2 regions of the Luteibacter sp. 9133 genome follow, and region 2 is predicted to be linked to the other one. Evidence: riboswitches for the same ligand, from Rfam matches in the RefSeq annotation. Region 2 holds a riboswitch; the other holds the start of a gene.

Region 1 (4,192 bases), 3.3 Mb from region 2:
AGAGCTGCTGCAAAGCGGCTTCGTACGTGGCGTCCTGTGCCTGCGACGACGACTTGGCGGCCTTCAGATCGGCGTACCTGCTGAAGTCGAGCACGCTCTGGGTGACCGTGGCCGACTCGCTGCGCGTGCGGGTATGGCCGAGGTCCGTGCCCGTGGTCGTGTCGCGATCCGGACCATTCTGATCCGTCTGGGTGATACCCAGCTGCGCGCTGATCTGCGGGAGCAGCAGCGCACGGCTTTGTACGACGGTTTCACCCGTGGCGAGACGGGTGGAATCGGCCTGCGACAGCACCGGATCGTTGGCCCGGGCCTGGCGGTAGGCGTCGAGCAGGTCTTCAGCGTGGCTCGCGAACGGCGTCGCGGCCAGTGCCAGCGCGACGGTGAGCAGCTTCAAGCGCATGGTTTCGCCTCGTGGGTGATGGGAGATCTTTGGGTCAAAGCACGAAGCGCTTCACCGGCGCGGCATGCGCCAGGTAAGGAAGGTCCGTTTCAAACAGCGATTCCTCGCGATAGCGGCCGTCACCCTCGTGGGTGAGGAGGACCGCCGTCTGAGCGGGGGAATTGCCGCGTATGACGAACATGCGCCCGCCCGGCTTGAGCCAGCGCACGAATTTTTCGGGAACCGCATGGACGGCGCCCGTGACCACGACGGCATCGAAAACGCCCGTCGGCTGGTAGCCGTTGACGGCTTCGGCGGTTTCCACCGTGGCGTTGACCACCGAGGCGGCGGCGAGGCGCTCGCGGGCGGCGTCGACGAAGTCGGCGTGCATGTCGATGCTGGTCACCTTGCCGGCGAGGCGGGCGAGGCAAGCCGTCAGGAAGCCCGAGCCGGTACCGATTTCCAGCACCTCGTCGGTCTTCTTCAGTTCCAGGGCCTGCAGCACGCGACCCTCGACCACCGGCTTCATCATCACTTCGCCGTGGCCCAGCGGCAGGGTCAGGTCGGCGAAGGCGACATTACGGTGGGACGGCGCGACGAAATCTTCGCGACGGACGCCCTTCAGCGTCTCCAGGACGTCGGCATCGAGGACTTCCCAGGGACGAACCTGGTTCTCGACCATGTTCTGACGTGCCTGCTCGAAATTCATCGCCATGGTTTTTGGATCCCGTACGAAAAGCTGAAAAAGGTTCGAAAGGATAAGCGCTTAGCGCCCGTTTTCCCAATGTTGCCAAGGCTGCGGGTGCGCCACCGCCCGAGCTAAGTGCCGGAAGTCACCGGACCGGGCTGACGGAAGTCATGCCTGACCGTGCCTTCACTCGCTGGCGCCTGAACGATGAATGGTGCAAGCCCCTGAACGCCTTGGGTTTACCCGGGCAGTGGCCCCACTTCATTGTAATCCGCCGCGCAGCGCTTCCGTCGTACCGCCACCTTGAGGCTCATGCCGCAGGAGTGGTGGAAATAACTGAACCGCTGCGTATAATAAAGTCATAATTTCTGTTTGTGAAGGTGCAGCCATGAACGCCAGCCCGAAAATGAAGAGCCAGGGCCCGGGGCGTCCCAAGGACATGGAGAAGCGCGCGGCTATCCTGGATGCCGCCAAGGCGCTCTTCACGCAGGGCGGCTTCGCGGGCACCAGCATGGATGCGGTCGCGGCATCCGCGGGCGTTTCCAAGCTCACCGTGTACAGCCACTTCGGCGACAAGGACAACCTTTTCCGTGAAGTCATCCGTGCGCACGTACAGGAGCGCCTGCCGGACGACCTGTTCGACTTCAGCCCGGGCGCGGACATCCGCGTCACGCTGACCAACATCGCCAGCCGGCATGCGGCGATGGAGACCAACACCGAGTCCGTCGGTACGTTCCGCGCGATTCTTTCCGATTGCCAGTCGGGCGGTAATCCGCGTTTCGGTCGCCTGGTCTGGGAGGAAGGCCCGGCACGTATGCACAAGCTGGTGATGCGCCTGCTCGAGGGCGCCACCTCGCGTGGTCAGCTCGAAATCGTCGACATTTCCCGTGCGACCACGCAGTTCCTCGCGCTGCTCAAGGGCGACCTGCTCATCCGGCGCCTGTTTGGCTGCGAAGACTGCGCCGTGCAGTTCGGCGAGGAGGTCAAGGCCAATGCCCTGGCGGCCGTCGACATGTTCCTCCGCGCCTATGAGCCGCGCTCGTCCCAGGGCTGAGCGCTCGCTTCCCGCCCCGCTTCGTGGTTGAATCGCCCTCGAAGCGGGGGTGCCCAAGCAATTGCGCGGGCTGAGAGAGTCCCTTCGAACCTGATCCGGTCCGTACCGGCGTAGGAAGCTTCGTCCACGACAGGCAACGTGCGTCCATGCACGGGGCACGGCGTGGCGGCGCCGTCCGCTTCTCCCTTATCCGCAAGGTACGAGAAGCCGATGAACGCCAGTCCCACCGATCTTGCCCGCGCCGCGCGCGAGCTTTCCACCTCCGTCACCACGCCGATCGCCGGCTCGCGCAAGATCCACATCGGCGGCAGCCGGGCGGACGTTCGCGTCGCCATGCGCGAGATCGCGCAGTCGGCCACGCCCACGCTGTTCGGCGGAGAGGCGAACCCGCCCATCGTCGTCTACGACACCTCGGGGCCTTATACGGATCCGGCGCACACGGTCGACCTGGCCGCGGGGTTGCCTGCGCTGAGGGCAGGCTGGATCGAGGAGCGGGGCGACGTCGAGCGCCTCGATGGGCTTTCCTCGGCGTTCGGCCGCTCGCGCGTGCACGACCCACGCCTCGATGCCTTCCGCTTCGGCAGCACGCGCCTGCCGCTTCGGGCGAAGGCTGGCGCCAACGTCACCCAGATGCACTACGCGCGCCGCGGAATCGTCACGCCGGAGATGGAATACATCGCGATCCGCGAGAACCAGCGCATCGAGGCGCTGGCCGACAGTGCCCTGCGCACGCAGCATCGTGGGGAAGCGTTCGGCGCCGCTTTGCCCGGGCGCATCACGCCGGCGTTCGTGCGCGATGAAGTCGCGCGTGGTCGCGCCATCATTCCGGCCAACATCAACCATCCCGAAGCCGAGCCGATGATCATCGGCCGTCATTTCCTGACCAAGATCAACGCCAACATCGGCAACAGCGCGGTCAGCTCCGGCATCGCGGAAGAAGTCGAAAAGCTGGTCTGGGCGATCCGCTGGGGCGCCGACAACGTCATGGACCTTTCCACGGGGAAGCACATCCACGAGACGCGCGAATGGATCATCCGCAACTCGCCCGTGCCTATCGGTACCGTGCCCATTTATCAGGCGCTGGAAAAGGTCGGCGGCGTGGCCGAGGAACTCACGTGGGACATCTTCCGCGACACGCTGATCGAGCAGGCGGAGCAGGGCGTCGACTATTTCACGATCCACGCGGGCGTCCTGCTCCGCTTCGTGCCCCTCACCGCCAAGCGCGTTACCGGCATCGTCTCCCGGGGCGGATCGATCATGGCCAAGTGGTGCCTCGCCCATCATCGCGAGAACTTCCTCTACACGCACTTCGAGGACATCTGCGAAATCATGAAGGCGTACGACGTGTCCTTCAGTCTCGGCGATGGCCTGCGTCCCGGTTGCGTGGCGGATGCCAATGACGCGGCGCAGTTCGGTGAGCTGGACACACTGGGCGAACTGACGAAGCTGGCGTGGAAGCACGACGTGCAGACCATGATCGAAGGTCCCGGCCACGTGCCGATGCAGCTGATCAGGGAGAACATGGAACGTCAGCTGGAGAAGTGCCACGAAGCGCCGTTCTACACGCTGGGCCCGCTCACCACCGATATCGCGCCCGGGTACGACCACATCACCAGTGCGATCGGCGCCGCGATGATCGGCTGGTTCGGCACGGCGATGCTCTGCTATGTGACGCCCAAGGAACACCTCGGTCTGCCCAATCGTCAGGACGTACGCGACGGCATCATCGCCTACAAGATCGCCGCCCACGCGGCCGATCTCGCCAAGGGGCATCCGGGGGCGCAGGTGCGCGACAACGCGCTGTCGAAGGCACGTTTCGAATTCCGCTGGGACGACCAGTTCAACCTGGGGCTCGATCCGGACAAGGCCCGCGAATTTCACGACGAGACCATGCCGAAAGACGCACACAAATCCGCGCATTTCTGCTCGATGTGCGGTCCGAAGTTCTGTTCCATGAAAATCACCCAGGACGTGCGCGATTTTGTCGCGGAGCAGGGCATGGCGGAAAAGAGCATGGAGTTCGTGGCACAGGGCGCCGAGGTGTACCGAAAGGCCTGACGGCGTGGCCGGG
Region 2 (4,192 bases):
TAAGACGGCGCACCGGTATTCTCCGCACGCGCGCGGATCGCATTGCCACTCGCCGTAATGCGCAGCCGGTCGGTAACCTGCCCGGCCAGATTCAACTCGATGCCCGTATGCACCTCCTGTCCCTGCTGGACAAAAGTGAAGCCTTCCGCCGTGTCATCCGGACGAGCGAACTGATACGACTGGCGGATGCGATACAAGGCGACCTGCAGGTCGAGCACATCGCTCACGGCATATTTCACGCCCGCCTCGACCTGGCGCGAATGCAGCGGTGCGAGCGTCGTGCCGCCGTTGGAGGTCCAGTAAGGCGCTTCGCGACCGAGCGAGATGCCTTCGCCGTAACTCAGGTACGTCGTCAGCGGCGTCGTCGGCTGCCACAACACCGCTGCCTGCGGCAGCGTCTTCGTCTCGCGTGTATCGCGCTCGAGTGCGCCGGTGTCGTCGTAGGCGCGCTCGTCCAGCTTGACCAGACGCGCGCCGGCCAGAACCTGCCACTGCTCACCCATGTGCATGCGATCGATCGCGAACAACGTGCGCTGCCAGCTGGTCAGGCGACGCACGGACGCGCCGGGCTGGTTCGGCGACGGGTCGAAAACGGGCACGACGCGATCGTCGATGTTGGCCGTGCCGACATAGTCGTAGACGTAAGGGAGCTGGTCGACCGTGCGACGGAACGCGCTGGCGCCGAGGTTGATCTCGTGATCGAGCGCACCGGTGGCGAAGCTGCCCGTGACCACGCCACGCACCTCGTCGTTCTGACGCGTGTCGTCGGGGCTGCGGTAGTCATAGACGTCGTAGTCACCGTTCGGTGCGAAGAAGTAACCGGGTGTGGCACCCGATGCGCACGACTCGGCGTAGAAGCACCCATAGGCAAACGCGACGTTGTCGTCGATCACCGTATGGCTGTGACCCGCCGACACCTGGGCGTTCCAGGTGTCGCTGAAGCGGTAGTTGAAGCGCAGCGACGTGTTGCTCGAATGGATACCTACCGGTCGCTGCCAGGGCTGGTAGCCGAGCAGTCGGGTGCGACTCGGGTGCGCCGGAATCGCCGTTCCACCAAGCAGCTGATAACCCGATGCGGAATTGCCACCGCTGGTCTGGTAGTCGGTGTCGAGGAGCAAGGTCGCCTGTTCGTTGATCTTCCAGTCGGCGCCGATCGACAGGAAGCTGCGACGCCCATCGGTGTGTTCAATGGCACCGTGCGTCTTTTCGTTGGCGGCATTCACCCGCACGCCGAACGACGGGGTAAACCATGTGCCAAGGTCGAGCGCTTCGTAGCTCGAGCCATGCGAGTCGGTGCCCAGCGTGAGGTTGTGCACCTCGGCTGGACGCTTGCTGACGTAATTGACCAGGCCACCCGGCTCGACCACGCCCGCCTCGAGACCGCCGAGACCCTTCAGCACTTCGACGCGCTCCTTACCCTCCAGCGCCTGCAGCTGCTCCGCGGACATCATCATGCCGTTGAAGCGAAAGCCTGTCGCGAGATCCAGCGGAAAACCGCGGATGGATACGTCCTGGTAGTAACCCGCCGGCGCGTAGTTGTCGTTGATCGCCGCGTCTCCGCGCACCAGCTCGCTGAGCGTGCGCGGCTGGCGATCGTCGATCTGTGCGCGGGTGATCACGGTGATGGCGGCCGGCGTGTCGTGCAGCGCCGCGCTGCCGAAGCTGCCGAAGGTGTCCAGCTGCGAGTCCGCGGCGTGGTAGCCGTCGGTCGCCGACGCGTGCACGTCGATGGTCGGCAGGGTTCGGGCCTGCTGCTGCGGGGCGGCATGGTCGTCCAAGGCCTGGGCCAGCGGAGCAAGGGCGAGCAGGGCCAGGGCGAGCGGGGTACGGGCAAGAGTCATCGTCGTCTTCGGGTTCACGGACGAAGCGACGGCGAACCACGCCGCCCGACAGGGCGTTTGTGGTTCTGCAAGCTCCCTACGCCGGTACTAACCGGGTCAGGTTCCAAGGGACTCTCTCAGCCCGGCGTATGCCGGGCACCCCCGCTTCTAGAACGCCTATTGAAGCACGAAATGTCAGCGCGCGTGACGGAGGGCGTCGAGCAGTCCCTGCCCTTCGGTCCCGGCGAACCAGCGGGCATGGCCCAGCAGGAAGGTCCGATAGGCCACGTCGGCGTGATCGCGGCGCCGCGTGATGCCTTCGAAATACTCCACCTCGGAGAGCGCGAAATCCACGTGGACGACGGGCAGGACATCGGCAAGCGCGGCCAGGTCCGCCGGAGCGAGCGGTCGGACGGACCGATAGCCGTCGAGCAGGCCGAGAGCCAGATCGATACGGGCAATCCCGCCCTGTTCGATGTCGAGCCACGCGATGGCGTTCCGCTCGATCGCCGTAGCCAGGTCGAACAGTGCGAACGTGCGCGCGGACAGGCCGAAGTCCAGCACGTCGGTGATTCGCCCCGCATCGCTCGCGTCGCTCCAGCAGAGGTTGGAGACGTGCCAGTCGCCGTGAGTCCACAAAGGCGTTTGTCGCGCTACGGCCAGGGCCGCAGCCCGCGTCCAAGGGCCGAGAACCATACCCACGTCGTCGCGCCAGTCGCGCTCGCTCAGATAGGCGGCGAGCGCCGGGCGTCCGGGCAGCTGTCCGGCCAGTACCGAGACGGGGTCGGCTGCCGAGAGCATCTCGGCTCGGGCGACCAGCAGGTGGGTCCCCCGCTGCGGCGCATCGTAGCCTTCCGCCGCAAGGTGCAGCCGCGCGAGCATCGCACCCGCGGCATGCGCGTGCGCGGCGCCGCCCGCGGGCGACCACGAAAACGCGTCGCGGTAGACATCGTTCCCGGTCGCGGACCGATGCACTTCGTAGACCCAGTCGCCCCTGGACACCGAGGAGCGGCCCGTCGCGTCACCGAGGACAAGCGGCACGGGGATCCCACGCGCGCGCAAGTGCGTCGCGAAACGATGTTCTTCGGCCAGCGTCCGCTTGTCGCGCAGACTCATGTGGTGCCGTTTGACGAAGACCTCGCCGGCCGAGGTGCTGACACGTGCCGCCGCCGACAGCGGGCGGGGACTGTGCCAGACGATGGCGTACGGCCCCTTCAACGAAGGGTAGCCGTCGAGCAGCGATGCCACCTCGTCTTCCGTCAGCGGCGGCCAGTCCGGTGCCTGCTGGTCGCCCGCGAGGCCGTGAGAAAGGTGGACTTCGTCGCTCATTCCGCCAGTGTATCGGACCCGCCATGCCCGCCTCACCCGCGCGCGGAAACGGCAAATTTACCAATTCGCCGTTTATTCGATGGCGAGCGGGCCGATAACCCTTCAAACTAGGCATGCCGATCGCGGAAAGCGTCGCTACCGACTGCTCCGATCGGCCACCCGGAAGGCAGAAGGGGTCGAATGTGCGTGCACTGAACAAGGATCCGTTAGTCTGGGGGCGCTATGTCGCCGTCGCGGGCGCGTATGCCGCCTGCTACGAGCTCACGCGCAACTTTTCATTTTCGCACTGGATGCTCCCTGCCGGCCTGCGCCTGGCCTGCCTGCTGCTTGTTCCCCGTCGCTTCTGGCCCGCGCTCGCTGTCGGCGAAGCCCTTCCCGTCGCTGAAATGGCCGCGCTGCATGCGCATGCTTTCGGCGTGCTCTGGGCCTGCCTCGTCTCGATCCCGACGATCGGCCTGTGCATGCCGGCGGTGATATGGATCCGGCGTCATGCGGACCTGCGTCGCGCCGACGGCCAGATCAACATGAACATGATCATGGTGGCGACGCTTGCCTGCGCCCTCATTGGCGGCGGTGCCAGCACCTTTACGCTGTCGATCGTGCAGATGGGCGATGGCTCGCCCAATCCCGTGGTCGAAGTACAGGACTTTCTGATTTATTTCCTCGGTCAGTACCTGGGCGCCCTTACGCTCACGCCGACCATCATGGCGATGCGCGAGCGCATGGCTGCCCTGCCCGGTGGCATCGTCACCTGGCACGCCGTGCGGTCCAGCCCGCTGGCGCGCGATACGCTGCTGATCGTCGTACCCTCGCTCGCGATCCTGATCTTCCTCGCGTCACAGGTCGTCGAGGGCACCGCCGCGCTGCAGAGCGTGCGCATGGCGATGGCGGTTCCCGTCATCCTGCTGACCTGGCGGCACGGCTGGCACGGCAGCGCGGTGGCCGGCATGCTCGCCAGCATCGCTCTCGCATCGACATCGTCGTTCCTGACGGAGCCGCTGATGATCCAGGCGCAGGTCGTGCTGTCGCTGGTGATCTTCACG

What was found. A riboswitch is a leader RNA that binds a small molecule or an ion and turns the genes downstream of it on or off. The one in region 2 is predicted to bind thiamine pyrophosphate.
Region 1: it holds a riboswitch for thiamine pyrophosphate, as region 2 does, so the genes downstream of both, thiC (phosphomethylpyrimidine synthase ThiC) here and FA87_RS16730 (TonB-dependent siderophore receptor) in region 2, are expected to answer to the same signal.

What each region holds. Positions count from the first base shown of each region.
Region 1 is NZ_JUHO01000001.1:540,289-544,480, forward strand. It holds gene FA87_RS02160 (TolC family outer membrane protein) at 1-400, opposite strand, end outside; gene FA87_RS02165 (protein-L-isoaspartate O-methyltransferase) at 435-1,094, opposite strand; gene FA87_RS02170 (TetR/AcrR family transcriptional regulator) at 1,456-2,121, shown strand; TPP riboswitch at 2,157-2,255, shown strand; gene thiC (phosphomethylpyrimidine synthase ThiC) at 2,332-4,179, shown strand.
Region 2 is NZ_JUHO01000001.1:3,830,022-3,834,213, forward strand. It holds gene FA87_RS16730 (TonB-dependent siderophore receptor) at 1-1,841, opposite strand, end outside; TPP riboswitch at 1,898-1,994, opposite strand; gene FA87_RS16735 (phosphotransferase) at 2,016-3,149, opposite strand; gene FA87_RS16740 (MASE1 domain-containing protein) at 3,332-4,192, shown strand, end outside.